DNA from 4 places in the Rhodococcus sp. P4_E4 genome. Region 2 is predicted to be linked to each of the others. Evidence: riboswitches for the same ligand, from Rfam matches in the RefSeq annotation. Region 2 holds a riboswitch; each other region holds the start of a gene.
The links. A riboswitch is a leader RNA that binds a small molecule or an ion and turns the genes downstream of it on or off. The one in region 2 is predicted to bind cobalamin.
Positions count from the first base shown of each region.

Region 1: it holds a riboswitch for cobalamin, as region 2 does, so the genes downstream of both, AC1DVN_RS05345 (ABC transporter substrate-binding protein) here and AC1DVN_RS04855 (FecCD family ABC transporter permease) in region 2, are expected to answer to the same signal.
Region 3: it holds a riboswitch for cobalamin, as region 2 does, so the genes downstream of both, AC1DVN_RS28555 (CbtB domain-containing protein) here and AC1DVN_RS04855 (FecCD family ABC transporter permease) in region 2, are expected to answer to the same signal.
Region 4: it holds a riboswitch for cobalamin, as region 2 does, so the genes downstream of both, AC1DVN_RS03615 (ABC transporter substrate-binding protein) here and AC1DVN_RS04855 (FecCD family ABC transporter permease) in region 2, are expected to answer to the same signal.

Region 1 covers NZ_JBFUJB010000003.1:201,477-205,775, reverse strand. Annotated here, with positions in the region: gene AC1DVN_RS05355 (SDR family NAD(P)-dependent oxidoreductase) at 1-462, opposite strand, end outside; gene AC1DVN_RS05350 (siderophore-interacting protein) at 945-1,802, shown strand; cobalamin riboswitch at 1,843-2,023, shown strand; gene AC1DVN_RS05345 (ABC transporter substrate-binding protein) at 2,082-3,095, shown strand; gene AC1DVN_RS05340 (class I SAM-dependent methyltransferase) at 3,096-3,848, shown strand; gene AC1DVN_RS05335 (FecCD family ABC transporter permease) at 3,845-4,299, shown strand, end outside.
Region 2 covers NZ_JBFUJB010000003.1:95,468-99,766, reverse strand. Annotated here, with positions in the region: gene AC1DVN_RS04860 (ABC transporter ATP-binding protein) at 1-669, opposite strand, end outside; gene AC1DVN_RS04855 (FecCD family ABC transporter permease) at 666-1,673, opposite strand; cobalamin riboswitch at 1,791-1,926, opposite strand; gene AC1DVN_RS04850 (TetR/AcrR family transcriptional regulator) at 1,943-2,455, opposite strand; gene AC1DVN_RS04845 (alpha/beta hydrolase) at 2,604-3,542, shown strand; gene AC1DVN_RS04840 (cation diffusion facilitator family transporter) at 3,553-4,299, shown strand, end outside.
Region 3 covers NZ_JBFUJB010000031.1:48,976-53,274, reverse strand. Annotated here, with positions in the region: partial or broken gene AC1DVN_RS28565 (NAD(P)-binding domain-containing protein) at 1-653, shown strand, start outside; gene AC1DVN_RS28560 (CbtA family protein) at 698-1,474, opposite strand; gene AC1DVN_RS28555 (CbtB domain-containing protein) at 1,465-1,659, opposite strand; cobalamin riboswitch at 1,685-1,823, opposite strand; gene mhuD (mycobilin-forming heme oxygenase MhuD) at 1,911-2,219, opposite strand; gene AC1DVN_RS28545 (alpha/beta fold hydrolase) at 2,265-3,002, shown strand; gene AC1DVN_RS28540 (HIT family protein) at 2,987-3,412, opposite strand; gene AC1DVN_RS28535 (helix-turn-helix transcriptional regulator) at 3,451-4,299, opposite strand, start outside.
Region 4 covers NZ_JBFUJB010000002.1:141,355-145,653, forward strand. Annotated here, with positions in the region: gene AC1DVN_RS03605 (ABC transporter ATP-binding protein) at 1-121, opposite strand, end outside; gene AC1DVN_RS03610 (FecCD family ABC transporter permease) at 118-1,158, opposite strand; gene AC1DVN_RS03615 (ABC transporter substrate-binding protein) at 1,155-2,150, opposite strand; cobalamin riboswitch at 2,267-2,414, opposite strand; gene AC1DVN_RS03620 (MMPL family transporter) at 2,484-4,299, shown strand, end outside.

The DNA.
Region 1 (4,299 bases), 110 kb from region 2:
CATGTACGGGTGCGCGAAGGCTGCGGAGGTGGAGCTGAAATTCACCACCACTGCGTTGCCGGTGGCCAGGAGAGCTGGCAGTGCCTGACGAGTGACGAGGAAGGTGCCGGTCAAGTTCACGGAGATCACCTGATTCCACAAGTCCAGTGAGGTCTCGTGGGTGTGCCCGCCTCGCAATATCCCGGCGGCGTTGACCAGTACGTCCAATCCCCCGAGAGCCGAAATTGCCTGACCCACAACCGTGATGACGGAACTCTCGTCACCGATATCGACGACGACGGTGTCGAGACGACCCTCCGTCGAGGCATGTTCAGCCGACCTCCGGGTGTCTGCCAGACCCTTCTCGGAGATGTCGGCAGCGACCACGCGGCCACCTTCGGCGAGCAACCGCAGCGCGGTGGCCTGCCCGATTCCCGATCCTGCGCCGGTGACGAGAATACGACGACCTTCGAAACGATTCATTGCTGTGTACCTTTCACGAAAACGAGTTGGCTGGTAATCCAGGCTCGGCGGCGCCGACACTCACAACTCACCCGCGAGAAACTTCAGGTACGGGAAATACGCAGCACTGCAACAGGTGTGGCACTGCGAAATCTCAGCGAGGTAATGCTCGCCGAAGTGGCGAATGTCAGACGGATCCGGCCGGTGCGGCCAAGGCTCTTTCGATCCAGACAAGACCAGAGGGGCGGCGGTCGATCGCCTTACGCCCCCGGCGGAATGTCGCTACGCCGAATCGGGCCGTGCGCAGTGCACGGCCGGAATCGAGAGTACAGCGGCGTATGGACATCACAGGCACCGTAGCAGCGCGAGTACAAGTCGCTCAAACGCGTTGTTCGCGACGCAGGTTTGATTCAGGTAATCAGATGTCACTTCTGGACAACTGTGCCGACTTAGGCAGCACTAACCTGATGGCATCTCGAAAACCCGATCCAGGAGCACAGTCGATGACACATGCAGACGCCACGAGCACAACAACTCCCCGGGCGAGCGTCCTACGAACCGCTGACCACAATCGCGGACTCAACGACGTTCTCGCCGTCGTCGAAGCAATGGAGCGACCGAGCGACCACCTGCTGCGGATCACGGCTCGTTTGACGGAGTCGACCGACGATCCGACCTGGTCACGCCCGAACGTCACCGTACGAATGAATCTCGGGCCCAATTTCGACGACGCTTCGCGTGTGTACACGGTGCGTTCCTACGATTCCGCCACCGGATCGATCGTCATCGACGTGGTCCTGCACGGACAGACCAGCCCGATGATGAGGTGGGCAGCGGCGTTGGCCATCGGTGACACCTTCGGTCTCACCGGTCCGCGACCACACTTCTTGGTCCCCGACGTTCCAGGTCGACGGATCGCACTTTTTCTGGATGGCACCGCAATACCTGCGCTGTACTCGATCATCGAGCAGCTACCTACCGACGTGGTCGGAATCGGCTGGGTCACAACAGATGACGAGGTCGCTTTCGCCGAACTGCCCGCCCTCCCCGGCCTGGAGCTTCACCGCGTGAGCGCAGATCTCGCCGAGCCCGACGGCCCACTGGCGGTACGAGCACGCGAGCTCGCCGATCCCGCGAGCTACGTCGTGTGGGGAGCCGGTGAACGCAACGAGATGCGCGCAATCCGTAAGCACTTTCGGTCGACCGTCGGACTCGACAAAGACGACGTCGCGATATTCGGTTACTGGAAGCGCGGCATCAGCAACACCGAAATCGACCTCCGTCGGCGCGAGAACTACGAGCGAATCCTCGCCGGCGGTGGAACCCTGACCGACATCGACGACCTGGCCATCGAGATCTGATCGCGTACACCGGCCGACCTGACCGGCCGTGCACTGCGGTGATAAGTTCCTCTGTGCCAGCGGACCTCCACACAGGGGGTCAGGGAATCCGGTGTGAATCCGGAACTGACGCGCAGCGGTGAGGGTGACCGCCCGGGCTTACGCCACTGGATGAAAATCTGGGAAGGCGCTCGGGTGGGGCGATCTCGAGTCCGAATACCGGCTGGCAGCAGGGGTCAACAGGCGCCTGTTCACACGGTAACGGGCTCCGCGAACGAGCCCCTGCGAGAACGAGATTCCATGCGTCTGTCCAGACTTCGCCTACCCGCCGCTGCCGTCGCGGCCTTGTTGAGCGCGTCGTTGGTTGCCTGCTCCTCCGACGACAGTGCTGCCCGACAATCCAACTCTTCCGAACAATCGCGCGTGACAGTCCAGAACTGTGGCCGAGACGTCACGGTGGAGCGACCGATCGAACGGGCGATCGCGGTAAATCAGCCTGCGGCCGAAATGCTGTTCGCACTGGGAGTGCAGGACCGGATGGCCGGCTACGCCATGAGCGACGACGACGTACTCCCCGAATTACGTGAGGCACGCAGTCAGGTTCAAGCTTTCGACACCGAGTTCCCGTCCTTCGAGAGTGTCCTCGAACGCGAACCGGACATGGTCTACACGACCTTCAATTACACGTTCACCTCGGAAGGCATCGCCGACCGGACCAAGTTCACCGACCTCGGGGTCGCGACGTACCAGTCGCCCAGCGAGTGCACCGGTCAGGATGCCGAGCAGAGCAAGGCCCTCACACTCGACGACTTGTACGCCGAAATCGGCGACGTGGCAACACTGTTCGACGTCAAGGACAAAGGTGTCGAGCTGACCGAGAGTTTGAAGGATCGCGCGGCCACCGCCACGGCGTCGCTGGGAGCCGAAGACGTGACGCTGGCGTGGTGGTACGCAGCCACGAAGACTCCGTACTTCGCCGGGTGCTGCGGTGCACCGGGAATCATGACCGACGCGGTGGGCGCGAAGAACGCCTTCGACGACAACAAACAGTACTGGCCCGAAATCGGTTGGGAGAGTGTGCTCGATCGAGACCCGACCGTGCTGGTGCTCGCAGATCTCGACCGCGGCGGAGACGGCGACAGTGCCGCAGACAAGATCGCGTTCCTCGAATCGGACCCGGTCGCCAGCAAGCTCACCGCAGTGAAGAACAAGCGTTACATCATCCTCGAGGGAACGACGATGGATCCCTCGATCCGCAATGTCGGTGGCATCGAACAGCTCTCCGACGGGCTGCGCCAGTTGGGTGTGGTCTAGATGTCCGCGGAGATCAGTGAACTGGTGCGTCAGTGGGACGACCAGCAGGCGGCATACATCGCCGACCGCGAAAAGCGATTCGACGCGATTCTCGACGTTCTCGAATTGCAGTACGCGCACACCCCGTTCACGGTTGTCGACCTGGCCTGCGGACCGGGCTCACTGAGCGCCCGGATCCTCGAGAAGTTCAAGCACGCGAGCGTTGTGGGGATCGATTACGACCCGATGCTGCTGGAAGTCGCCCGTCAGTCGTCGACTCGTTTCGGTGACCGACTGCAGCTGGTCGACGCAGACCTGCTGAGCACCGATTGGCCGACTTCGGTGACTGCGCCGGTGCAGGCGATAGTGTCGACAACTGCGCTGCACTGGTTACAACCGCAACAGCTCGTCGAGGTGTACCGGCAGTGCCGCGAACTGCTGAGCCCTGACGGAGTCCTGCTCAACGGTGATCACTTCCGCTTCGACAGCCGCTCCCCCGTCATCGGTCGATGGGCGAAGGCTCACGACGAGCAGACGCAACGCTCCGCCTTTGCTGCCGGCGCTCCCGAGTGGGACAGCTGGTGGGAGGAGTTGCGGGCAACTCCCGGCATCGGACCACTGACCGACGAGCGTGAGCGCAGATTCGCCGGACGCGACGCTACCGCGCCCACTGCCGTCGACTTCCAGTTGGCGGCGCTCGCGCAAGCAGGTTTTCGAGAGTCGGGAACGGTCTGGCAACTGTTCGACGACTACGTGGTCTACGGCGTGAGATGACGACAAGAGTTCGCCTGCGTGACAACCCGACGACCGTCACCCTGCTGTGGGTGATCGGTGTTGTCACGCTGGCCGGGTCGGCCGCCGTGGCGATCACGTTGGGGCCGGCCGGTCTGTCGGTCGGTGAGGTGGCCTCGATCGTCGTCGGCCATCTCGGCGGTACCGCGGCGGACGTCACCCCTATCCGCGACGGCATCGTGTGGGATCTTCGTCTGCCACGTACTCTGCTCGCCGCGCTCTGCGGTGCGGGCCTCGGGCTATGCGGGGCGATCATGCAGTCTCTGCTTCGCAATCCACTGGCTGATCCATTTGTCCTCGGTATCTCGTCCGGCGCCTCGACCGGTGCCGTACTGATCGTGATCCTCGGAGTCGGGTCGGGGGTGATCGGCTTGTCGAGCGGCGCTTTCATCGGCGCGGTGATCTCCTTCGCCCTTGTGTTGCTGCTCGCCCA
Region 2 (4,299 bases):
ATGTCCGAACGCCCTGGCCACTCCATCCGCGAGCACGAGCACCCGATCGCACACTGCCGCAGCCAAATCGAGGTCGTGCAGTGCCATGATCACCGTCCGGTCCAACGACCGGACCAGATCGAGCAGTTCGAGTTGATGCCGGATGTCGAGATGATTGGTCGGCTCGTCGAGGATGAGCACGCCGGCGTCCTGCGCGAGACCTCGGGCGAGAAATACCCGCCGACGCTCGCCGCCGGAAAGCGTGTCCATCGAAGAGAGCCTGTGCTCGATCATTCCGACCTCGCCCAGAGCACGATCAACGACGGCATTCTCGTGCTTTCCGCCGACACTCCAGGGCTTTGTATGTGGCGTGCGCCCCAGAGTCACGTACTCGTGAACCAACAAATCGGCGGGACTCTGCTCTTCCTGCGCCACAAAAGAAATGGCTTTGGCCCGCGAACGCGCGGACATCGCGTGCACGGACTCGCCGCCGACGCGGACGTCACCGTCAGCGATCGGTCCGAGACCGGCAAGCGCACGCAACAAAGTCGACTTGCCCGATCCGTTCGGACCGACGACGCCGACTACTGCACCGGCGTCCGCCGCGATGTCGACGCCCTTGACGACGGTTCGGTGGTCGATGCGGACGACGACTCCGGACGCGGTCACCGCCAGGGCGCGGGCGCTCACGAACTGCCACCGAATCGGTAGCGCCGACGGCCGAGAAGCAGGAGAAACAGCGGGGCACCGATCACCCCGGTCACCACGCTCAGCGGGATCTCGGTCGGCCGCAACGAGGTCCGCGCCACGACGTCGACCCACACCAGGAACGACGCGCCGATCAGCGCTGCCGCCGGCAACACCACTCGATGTCTGGCTCCGACGAGCATGCGTGTGACGTGCGGTATGACCAAGCCTACGAAGGCAATCGCGCCGGACACTGCAACCATCGTGCCGACCAACGCTGCCAGCACGCCGAACAGCACGTTTCGCAGGGTTCGGATGGGAATACCGAGCGAAGCCGCGACGTCCGGTCCGGCCGCCAGCGCATCCAGCCAACCGTGCAGGGCGAACACCGCTGCCGTCAGCAGGAACACTACGATGACCGGCGCCCACAACTTGTCCCAGGATGCCCCGGCCAAACTTCCCAGGAGCCAGAACAATACGGACTGCGCGGCCTGGGAATCATTGGTACGCAGCACCAGAAAACTCGCGATCGCCGACAGGGCGGATGCGGTAACGGTGCCGGTCAGAACCAATCGCAGTGGAGTGATACCGCCTTGCAGCGTCGCGATGGTGAAGACGAGAATCGCAGCTCCCAATGCCCCGATCATCGCGCCGAGGCTGAGCGCCCATACTCCCGCGCCGGCGAACAGTCCGGTGGTGATGACGGCGGTGGCACCGACACTCGCGCCGGACGACACTCCCAGCAGGTGGGGATCGGCAAGAGCGTTACGGACGAGGGTTTGCACCACCACGCCGGCGACGGCAAGACCAGCGCCGACGGCCAGACCGAGCAGTACCCGAGGTGCTCTGATCCCCCACACGATCGCAAGTTCGGAACGCGTGACGGGTGGGCCTCCAAAGCGCGAGTGCACCACGTCCACCACAGTGGACACGGGGAGCATCTCGGATCCGAATGCCAACGCGCACACAGCAGAGAGCACGGTGACGACCAGCAGAGCGGGCAGCACGATACCCGGACTGAGCCGTCCTCGAGGCGCACCAGCCTTCGGCGAAGGCAGGTGGGTAGGTGGAGACAGAGCTCCGCCAACAGCATTCATGGTGTGACCGATCCATCCTCGTGGCATGACACAACGTCAACGAGGGTGGTATCTGGCTACGGTCGACGCAGGGACGACCTCACAGTGGCGGGACCGCGCCGGAATTGCACCGACTTCCCATTACCTCGATGATGACGTCAGAACCATAACGGACTGTGGTCACCATTCCGCACACCGGATCAGGATTCCGACGCGATCATCGATCTCGCCTGCCGCACGACGGCTTCCGTTCGCACTCGAAGTTCCTCGGGTGAATCCGATTCCAGCACAACCCGATGCACCTGGCTGTCCACGGCAGTCACAGTCAGCCGTGACGTCAACAACGCATCGTCCGCACTGAAACCGCGGCTCTGCAAGTACTCCGAAAAACCAAGTACCAGTTGCCGATTCATTCCTTCGACCTGCTCGATGAGCTCACGCGTACGCGGAACCTGATCGTAGAGCAGGTGAAAGAACTCTCGCGGCTTACTGTTCACTTCGACCGCGCACTCCACCAACATCCGGACGGCCTCGTCCAGGGAGAGTTCGCGCTCGACGATGTCGGAAAGGCAGAGCGCAAAACTCTCCCGCGCAGCACTCACGTGACGGTTCGCCAACTCCGAGAGGATCTCGTACTTGTCGCCGAAATACTGGTAGAGCGAGCCCACCGACACCCCTGCTTCGTCAGCGATCCGGTTGGTGGTCGCTGCCATGGCTTCCGAAGCGAAAACGCGAGTAGCTGCCTCCAGGATCGCGTCGTAGGTAGCCCTCGAGCGCTGCTGGGAGGGCCTTTTCCGCCGAGTCGACACGGTCCTCCGATGCGAGTTGTCAGCCGCGACGCCGATACCGAGAATTGTGTAGGTGACCAGCGCCGATTACTCGAAGTTTATGCCCGACCGGTACACCGACCACATGCCGGCGCCGACCCCGACGTGGTGGGAGTGGAACGGCAACACCGTCCACGTCGCACGGGCAGTGGCTCCAGACGCACCGGTTCGTGTTCTCGGCATCCACGGCGCCGGCGGCTACTCGGGCGCGTTGTGGCCGTTCGCCGGGATCGGCGTGAAACTCGGAGCCGAAGTCCTCTTCCCCGATCTTCCGCTGTACGGCGACACCGTCGTAGCCGATCCGGCCGGCGTCCGGTACGAGCAGTGGGTCGATCTCCTCTGCGATCTCGTCCGAGCCGAGAAGGCAGCCGACGATCGGCCGCTGGTGTTGTTGGGCGCCAGCATCGGCGGTCTGCTGGCCTACGAGGTAGCCGCGCGGACCGGTCTGGCCGACGCCGTCGTCGCCACCTGTCTGCTCGATCCCTCGAATCCGTCGGCCAGAGCTGCCGCGGCGCGGTTCGGCCCGATGGGTGTCTACGGCGCTCCCCTGATGCGCCGCACCGAACGACTGGTGGGCCGTATCCGCGTGCCCATCCGTTGGGTCGCCGACGTCGCGAACATGAGCAGCAACCGTGAACTCGCGACGCTGTGCGCAACCGATCCGCGTGGTGGCGGTGTTCGGGTGCCACTCGGATTCCTCAGCAGCTACTTCTCGTTCGAGCACACCGCACCCGAAACATTTCGGACGACGCCCGTTCTGCTCACCCACCCGGCCGCCGACCGATGGACGCCACCCGAACTGAGCTTGCAGTTCCTCCGCCGCATCAACGCACCCACCGAATTCGTGATGCTGGACGGGTGCGGGCACTTTCCCGTCGAAGAGCCGGGCCTGACGCAGTTCCACGACGCCGTCGACACACTGCTGCGCTCCGTCGCCGAGCGTCACCGCACGAAACCGTCGCCACCCGCCTAGCCTGAAGTTCGTGAGCATCGAACCCAAGGCCGAGCCGACGGGAAACGGCGACGAGAGCACCACGACAGTCGTACTGGCGTTTGCGGCTAACGCGCTGATCGCCGGGGCCAAGACGGCGGCCGCCATCGTCACCGGATCTGCATCGATGGTCGCCGAGGCCACCCACTCCTGGGCCGATACCGGCAACGAAGTGCTGCTGCTGATCGCGAACCGCCGCTCGAAAAGGGTTCCCGACCGAGACCAGCCACTCGGGTACGGCCGGGAGGCCTACATCTGGTCGATGTTCGCCGCCCTCGGACTCTTCGCGCTCGGCGCAGGTGTGTCGATCACCCACGGCATCCAGGAACTGTTCCATTCCGAACCGGCCACCGACTTCGGTGTCGCCTACGCAGTCCTCGGCGTCTCGTTCATCCTCGAAGGCATCTCGTTCCGGCAGGCGTACAAGCAACTCCGAACCGAAGCGTCCGCCGTCAACCGTGACGTCATGGCCCAGGCGCTCAACACATCCGACCCGACGACCCGGGCCGTGTTCGCCGAAGATGCTGCAGCACTGATCGGTTTGGTCATCGCATTCGTCGGCGTCCTACTGCACCAGATCACCGGTTCACCGATCCCCGACGCCCTCGGCTCCATCTTCGTCGGCATACTTCTCGGAGTCATCGCGATCATCCTGATCGATCGCAACCGCCGATTCCTGGTCGGCGAAGAGGCCTCACCGACGCTGCGGGCAGCAGCCGTCGAAGCTCTCACCCAACTA
Region 3 (4,299 bases), on a different contig from region 2:
TGGTGCAACGCAGCTCGACGCACATCGTGAAGTCGGATTCGCTGATGGATTTGGGCTTGGGCGATCTGTACTCGGAGCGAGCACTGGCCGCGGGCATGACGACACACAAGGCGGACCTCACGTTCGGTTCGCTGCCGTACCGGATCATGCACGAGTTCCAGATCCCGGTGTACGACGCAATCCGTGAGCGCGACAAGGATTTCTACGATCGCCTCGAGAAGGCGGGCTTCGAGCACGACTGGGGCGACGACGGTTCAGGTCTGTTCATGAAGTACCTACGCCGCGGTTCGGGGTACTACATCGACGTCGGCGCGGCCGAACTGGTTGCCAATGGAGACATCAAGCTCGCGCACGGCAACATTCGTGAGCTGACCGAGAACAGCGTGATCCTCGAAGACGGTACGGAATTGCCTGCCGACGTGGTGGTCTACGCGACCGGCTACGGCTCGATGAACGGCTGGGTGGCGGATCTGATCGGTCAGGACACCGCCGACAAGGTCGGCAAGGTGTGGGGCCTGGGCTCGAATACCACCAAGGATCCGGGACCGTGGGAAGGCGAGCAGCGCAACATGTGGAAGCCGACGCAGCAGGAAGCGCTGTGGTTCCACGGAGGCAATCTGCACCAGTCGCGCCACTACTCGCTGTACTTGGCGTTCCTTTATTAACCGCCCGCGGTTAATAAAGGCGCACAGCAGGTTCAGCGAAGGGCGTACTTCTTTGCTACTTCGGTGTTCTTGGTCGCGCGCTCGGTGAGGAAGGCGAATGCCAACCCGAGTACGAGCCAGAGCGTCGCCTGCGTAGCGAGCGAGGAAAGTCGGAACTCCCACAGCAGAGTTGCCGGGAAGTCCTCGCCCACCTCGTTGATGCCGGGAAGCGAGACGTAACCGATCGTGGCGATCACCAGGAACGCAGCCACCGGAGCAGCGATGCGCACGCTGAGGAACTCGTGCCCGGAAACTGCCTTTGCCGCCGCTGCTGCCGCGGTGACGGACAGTAGCCCGAGAATCACGGCGGCCAGCCACAGCAGTGTGCGCTGGTTGATGGTGTCGGGATCTCCGACGGCCGGCGGATTGGCCGGGTACTTGAAGAAGGGCACGGCCTCGATGGCCAGCCAACCACCGACGGCGATGGTGATCGCCAACAACGGCCCGGACATTCCGGTGAGTCGTCGAGCGTAATTGGCAACGACCGAGAAGATCGCCCCGAGTGCCAGTCCGGCCAGCGCTGTGGCCAGGAACAGCCCGGCGCGCTGCCCGTCGCGGCTCACCAGTGGTTCTTCTTCGTCACCGTGCGAATGCCCAGCGGCTTCGCCGGCAACCTCACCGGTGGCGCTGTTGGCTTCTTCGATCGCAATGGCGGCATTGACGTGCGGTTCACCCAGCACGAATGCAACTCCGCCGGCAAGGATGCCTGCGATCAAACCAGCCAACAAACCACGAATGAGAAGCTTCGTGAAATTGTCGACTAGTGGCACGGCAGGCCCATCAAGTGTCGACCGTCGTGCATCAATTCATGCATGTACATGCCGGTGCGAGAGATAGCGCCCTGGTCGAATCCGACCAGGTAGAGAGCGAGCATCGCGAACAGAACTACTGCAGCGGCGAGGAAAGCAAGACGAGTCGAATCGATCGACGTATCGGGAGAATAGGCGAGAGCCATCGAAGCCTCCTGGGATTTTCGCGTCCCCTAGGTCCATGCGATGGCCGAAGTGTCTGGCTGTCGAAATAGTCGTGCCGAAAAAGGCACTTCACCTCGAATTACAGTGGCGCGACCGCTCCGGGCTTTCACCGGATTCCTGTCGGACCATCGCGTTTACATGCGAACTTTTGCACTACTGCCCGCACCGTGTCAACGCGTAAGCCGAGATGACCGTCGATTGTGCCCGCCAAGGCGGGCACAATCGTTCTAGATCAGCTCTTTGCGGCGACGTCCAGAACAACTTCGAACTCGAGCAACGACGCACCCGAAGCGACGGGCTTCGCACGCTCGCCGGAATGGGCTTCGCGGGCAGGGCCGTCACGCCAATCGGCGAACGCCTGCTCGGACTCCCACTGCGTCACCACGAAGTAGCGGCTCTCACCTGCGGTGGGGCGGAGGAGTTGGAATCCGAGAAAGCCCGGGGAGTTCTCGACTGCATGAGCGCGTGCTGCGAAGCGCTTCTCCAGTTCGGGGCCGGCGCCCTCGGGGACCTCGATTGCATTGATCTTCACGACTGCCATGCAAGCGACATTACCCGCGCACCTTCACCGCGTACCGTGACACTCGTGTTGCATGACGAAGGTGGAACAGGACAACCGATTCTGTTGTTGCACGGCCTCATGGGCAGCTCGAGGACGTGGCGACGCCAGGTGCCGTGGATCCGCGAGTTCGGCCACGTCTACACGTTCGACGCCGCCGGTCACGGCCGGCCCGCGCCGTCAGAGCTGACCACCGAGGCATTCGTCGACGACCTGGCATCTGCCGTTGCGTCCATCGAGGAGCCGATGATCGTGATCGGCCATTCGATGGGGGCTCTGCACGCGTGGTGCTTCGCCGCATCGCATCCCGAAAAGGTTTGTGCACTGGTCCTCGAAGACATGGCTCCGGATTTTCGCGGACGCACCGCCGCGGATTGGGCTCAGATGATCTCGGCGTGGCCGCAGCCGTTTGCTTCCGAGGACGCGATGAAGGAATTCTTCGGGCCCGTCGCCGGCCAGTACTTTCTCGACTCTTTCGACCGCCGCGACGACGGGTGGTACCTGCACGGCGAGGTGTCGACCTTCCGCGACATCTCGGAGGAGTGGGGCACGAGGCATTTCTGGGATCAGTGGAAGGCGATCGACGTGCCGACCTTGCTGATCGAGGGAGAGTTCACCATCACCCCCGAGGGACAGATGCGAGAGATGGCCGAGAGGCCGGGAACTCGGTACGTACGTATTGCCGACGCAGGCCACCTGGTTCACGACGATCAACCGCAGCGCTATCGCGAAGTGGTGACGGAATTCCTTCAGACGGTGAGCTGACTGCGGATCGACGCGCCCACCTGCTCCAGTTCGACGGCTCGCCTGGCCAGGAGTCCGGCAGCGAACTTCGCCTTGTCGCCGCGATGGCGGGGGACGACGTGGAGGTGCGAGTGAAACACGGTTTGGCCCGCGGCACGCCCGTCGTTGACGAGAAAGTTGACTCCGTCAGCGGCGATGTCGCAGCGGCGTAGAGCTCCGGCGATGAGCGTGCCGACGCGGAACATCTCTGCGCCCTCGTGGCTTTCGAGAGCATCGAGGTTTTCTGCATGACGCTTGGGGACCACCAGGGTGTGTCCGCGACTCACCGGTCGGGCGTCGAGAAATGCAAGAGTCGTCTCGCTCTCGTGGACGAGAATCGCCGGCTCGGTCAGCGCGACGATCTTGCAGAAGACACAGGTATCGGTGCTCATGCCTACAGAATGTAGTCCGAATCAGATCCGACCCGGGACTACAGCAGGCGCAGCTGACGTGCCTTCGTGATCGCTTCGTTTCGATTGTGTACGTCGAGCTTCTTGTAGAGAGTGCGCAGTTGAGTCTTGACGGTGTTGACGGACACGTACAGTTTGTCGGCCATCGCGGCCGACCCCATGCCGAGCGCCAGGAGTGAGAGGACCTTCTGTTCGCGTTCGGTCAGCTCCACGATACGTACGAATCCCGGAAATGATTCCGCAGGAGCCCTTTTCGAGAACTCGGCGAGTGCACGCGATTTTGTTACTGCCATCGATTCGAGTTTCTCGACGTCCGCCGATCCAATGGTCGCGAACGGACGCAGAAGTCCGGTTTGGTCCGCGATACTGCACGCTCTGGACCACTCCTGAGAGGCGAGGCGTGGCTCACCCAGCTCGGAGTGTGCAACCGCTTGCACCAGAAGCGATTCCATCTGTGCCCGCGGATAGGATTCGCCAGACCAGTCGAACTGATGGCACAGCGCCACAGCGGCCTCGTTCTGGCCGATTCGCTGACGTAAACGCGCCACCGACGCGAGCGTCCACGGGTTGGCTGCAGGATCGGCAATTTCCTTGGCCAGAGCCGTCGCCTTGTTTCCCTCGCCGAGTGCGAGCAGGAGATCGATTTCTGCGGATTGCAGCAGAGGAAGCGCGAAAGACGTGGCCGTGTACTGCTTGGAATGCACTCCAATCGCGTTGTGGAGCAAGGACAGAGCGGAAGATGCACTGCTCTGAGTCAGGGCGAATTGGCTGTGCGCATAGACGACGAACGCCCATAGCTCCTCGGTGTCAGACGGAACGCCGAGGTCGGTCAGTGCGATACGTGCGTCACCGAAGTCGAGTGTGTCGAG
Region 4 (4,299 bases), on a different contig from region 2:
GCAGGACTTCGCGGTTGCCAAGCCGCGCCCGGGTCTCGACGAGTTCGAGCAGAGGCGCAGCTTCGGCGTCCTTCGGGAGTGTCTCTGTTCTGGCCTGTGTCACTGTTCTGGTCTGCGTCACTGTTCGAGCCTCCGATACTGCCGGTAAAGCATCCAGACGAAGATCGGTGCACCCACGAGGGCGGTGATCACTCCGACCGGAACTTCGGTGGATTGTGCCACCGAGCGCGCAGCGGTATCCGCGGCAACCATCGCGACGGCGCCCAGAAGGGCTGCAGCAGGGAGCAGTCGAATTGCTCTGGTGCCGACGATGAAACCGGCCAGATGTGGGATCAGGAGGCCAATGAATCCGATTCCACCGGCAACGCTGACTGCCGCGCCCGCCAGTACGGAGACCGCAAGCAAGGACAACACACGGAACCGCCGGACGTTCATACCGAGTGCAGCAGCCCCGTCGTCACCGGTCTGCAAGACGTCCATCCACCGCGAACTGAACAGAAGGGCTGTGCCGACGACGACCAGTGCGATCGTCGGGAAGATCAGCGTCGACCATCGCGCATCACCGAATCCGCCGGCAATCCAGTGCATCACCGACGTCACGTGCCGATCATCGGCCAACACCAGGATGCAAAAGGTGATGAGCGCCGAGAATATCTGGGCGAGCGCTACACCCACCAAAATGATCGCGGTCGGCTGCGGATACCGGCCGCCGATCAGCAGTGCGAGAAACAACGGGATCATCGCCCCGACGAATGCTGCGACCGGAATCGTGAAAACCCCGAGGAGGCCGGCGCCGAAACCCAGCACCGAGACGAGCACCACCATGAATCCCGCACCCGACGAAACTCCGAGCAGATACGGGTCGGCAAGAGGATTCCGTGTGACAGCCTGAGCAACAGCACCCGACATCGCCAAGGAAGCACCCACGACCGCAGCCGTGAGTGCACGTGGCAGGCGGGAGTCGATCACGATCGACTCCCGCGCCGCGGTCCACCACGTTTCGAAAGTCCCTGGCGCCAAACGGGCTCCGACTATCGCCCAGACGTCACCGACGGGAATGCGAACCGATCCCAAGGAGACGGCCAACCCCAGGACGATCGCCAAGGCGACCGCCAAGCCGACAAGTAGGGCGCCGTACCCGTAACGCGTGCGGGTCACTTCGCCGCGTCAGCGCCCGGATGGAAGGCCGTCGCGATGGTCTGTGCCGAACGCACCAACCGTGAACTCTCGAACAGGTCCGCGAGAGGAACCACGACGAACCGGTTCTGCTGCACAGCAGGGGTGGTCGCCATCAACGGCTGGGCGCGGAGGAAGTCGATCTTCTGCTCGGCGGTCTTGTCTCCGTAGTCGATGACCACGATCGCCTGGGGTGCACGCTCGGCAACAGCTTCCCACGATGCGTCGATGTAGGGCTTTGTCCCTTCGGCGAAGATGTTCGAGACGCCGGAGTATTCCGCGACCAATTGACCGACGCCGACTCCGCCGATAGTCGTCGGAACCTGGTCACCACTGTCGTAGAAGAAGGTCGGTACCGGCGCCGCGTCTCCGACCGAAGCGCGGACGGAATCGAGACCATCGCTGATCTCCTCTGCGACCTCGCGGGCGGAATCTTCGACGCCCAGGACTCGACCGAGTTGCGTGTAGTCGTTCTCGAGCAATCCGATGTCGGGGAAACCGGTGCCACAGTATTCCGAGAAGAGGAAGGTGTTGATTCCGCGCTCGCCGAAAGCGTCTCGGGAACGGCCTTGCTTCTCGTTGAAGGCACTGGTCATTCCTCCGACCACGAAGTCCGGATCGACGTCGAGGACCTGCTCCATGCTGGGGAACGTATCGGAGAGGCTGGGAATCTTGTTGAATACATCGGCGGTCTCCGCAGTTGGCGGGTTGTCGCTGTACGCCCGACCGACGATCCGGTCACCCGCACCGATTTCGATGAGCGCCTCGGTGACATGCCCGTTCAAAGACACGATGCGCTGCGGCGGCGAGTCGAAGGTCATCTCTCGATCGCAGTTGGTCACGGACACAGCCTGTGCGAAGGATTCCGCAGCAGACGCGGACTCTGATTCCTGGCCTTTGGAACAACCTGCCGAAACAAAGGCGACCGCGATGAGAACAGCGGCGGCGCGGGACGGGGAGAACTGAAGTGACACGGGGACCTCGTAAGGGCTCTGAGCCACGAATGAGAATCCGACAGACAACTCCGCCCGCACACTGATACTCGGCCAGAGCTCCTGCTGGACTTCCTTTTCGTAGACCACGACGAATGGATGTCGCACACCGCGCGGTGGGTAATCGGGCTTGCCGACGCTCGGTGACTACCGAGAATCGACCTACCGTTGCGGGTCAGCGCCGGATTCGGACCGGCTTCCCCCACACACGTGGCTTGCAAGTGCTTCGAGCAGTATGCATGACGTTTCCGATTCAAGACCAAACGCCCACTACAGTCGATCTGGCCAGACGCCCCCACACACCGGAGTTGATACATGACACGCTGGGCCCAAACCGTCGTCGCCCGGAAATGGTGGGTACTGAGCCTCGCGGTTCTGATAGTTCTCATCAGTGGGGTGTGGGGACTCGGAGTGTTCGGCAAGCTCAGCCAGGGCGGCTTCATCGATCCGGGCAGCGACTCCGCGAAGGTTGCGGACATCATCGAAGACAATCTCGGACCGCAGACCCCGGACATCATCGCGATCTACTCACCCACAGACGGTAAGACCCTCGACGACATCGGGCCGGCAGTGACGGCCGCCGTCGACCAGTTCAAAACGGAAGTGCCGACCGCGTCGGTGAAGTCGTATTGGGGAACGGACGCCGCGGCCAAGGCCAGTCTGCTCTCGAACGACGGATCCATGGCGGCCGTTGCGATCACGTTGGCACCGGACTCGGGCGTCACACCTGCTACTTTCGCCGATCTCTTGCCGAAGCTCGAAGTTGAAGGTGCCGAGGCACAATTCGCGGGTAACACCGTCGTCGGCGTCGCGTTCAACACCAAGCTGGAGAAAGACCTGGTGGTCGCCGAAGCCATCGCCATTCCGATCACTCTGGTGCTGCTGGTCTTCATCTTCGGCGGCGTCGTCGCTGCGGCGGTTCCGGTGTTCGTGGGTGTACTCAGTGTCTTGAGCGCCTTGGCGGTTCTGCGAGTCCTCACGCTGATCACCGATGTGTCTTCGTTCTCGATCAACGTCGCTTCTCTTCTCGGGTTGGGACTTGCAATCGACTACGGACTGTTCGTGGTCGGTCGGTTCCGTGAAGAACTGAATTCGGGCTCGGACCCGGGAGCGGCTGCGCAGCGGACAGTTCTGACCGCGGGTCGCACCGTCATGTTCTCGGGTCTGCTGCTGATCTGCGCGTTCAGCGGCATGCTCGTTTTCCCGCAGGCCGTCATCCGGTCTTTGGGTTTCGGTGCGATCGCAGCAGTACTGAGCGCGGCGGTTCTGTCGCTGACCGCTGTGCCTGCGCTGCTTGCCATTCTGGGGCATCGCATCAACGCCCTGACGTGGCGCAAGGATGCGGCGCAACGCGGCGAGGAACGCTCGCGCAAGTTCTGGGGCCGCGTCGTCACGTGGGTGATGAAGCGTCCGGTCGCGGTCTCGGTGACGATCGTGGCCGTGCTGCTCGTGATGGCCTCGCCGCTGCTCGGTGCCCGTTTGGGAGAACTCTCGTACACCGCACTCCCGGACAACGACCCCGCTCGCGTCGCAATGGACACGTTGGTCAACGACTTCCCGCAGACCGGCAACGGCGCGACGATGATCCTTCAGGCCGAGGACGGGAACACTCTCACCCCGGCCGAAGGTGCAGCGATCGCCGAGTCCGCCGGTCAGGTCGAGGGCATCGGTCAGGCGACCGTCGTCGCGAGCACCAATCAACTCATCGCGGTTCAGGCTCTCTACAGCGAGGGCTCTACGCCCCAATCACAGAGCACCGCAGTGACAGATCTGCGTGCGATCTCCGCTCCCGACGGAACAGTGCTGCTTGTCGGTGGCGGTCAAGCCATGGTCGACGACGGCAACAACGCCGTCCTGCACTGGTTGCCGGTGATGATCCTCATCATGGTCGGATCCACCTTGATCCTGTTGTTCCTCGCGTTCGGTTCGGTGGTCCTGCCCATCAAGGCGGTACTGATGGCCGCGCTGAGCCTCGCGACCACCTTCGGAGTCCTCACCTTCGTCTTCCAGGACGGTCACGGCGTCGAACTCCTCGGGGTCAGTCAAACTCCGCTGGAGGCGACGTTCGTCGTGCTCATCCTGGCGGTGGTGTTCGGATTGTCCACGGACTACGAGGTTTTCCTGATGTCCC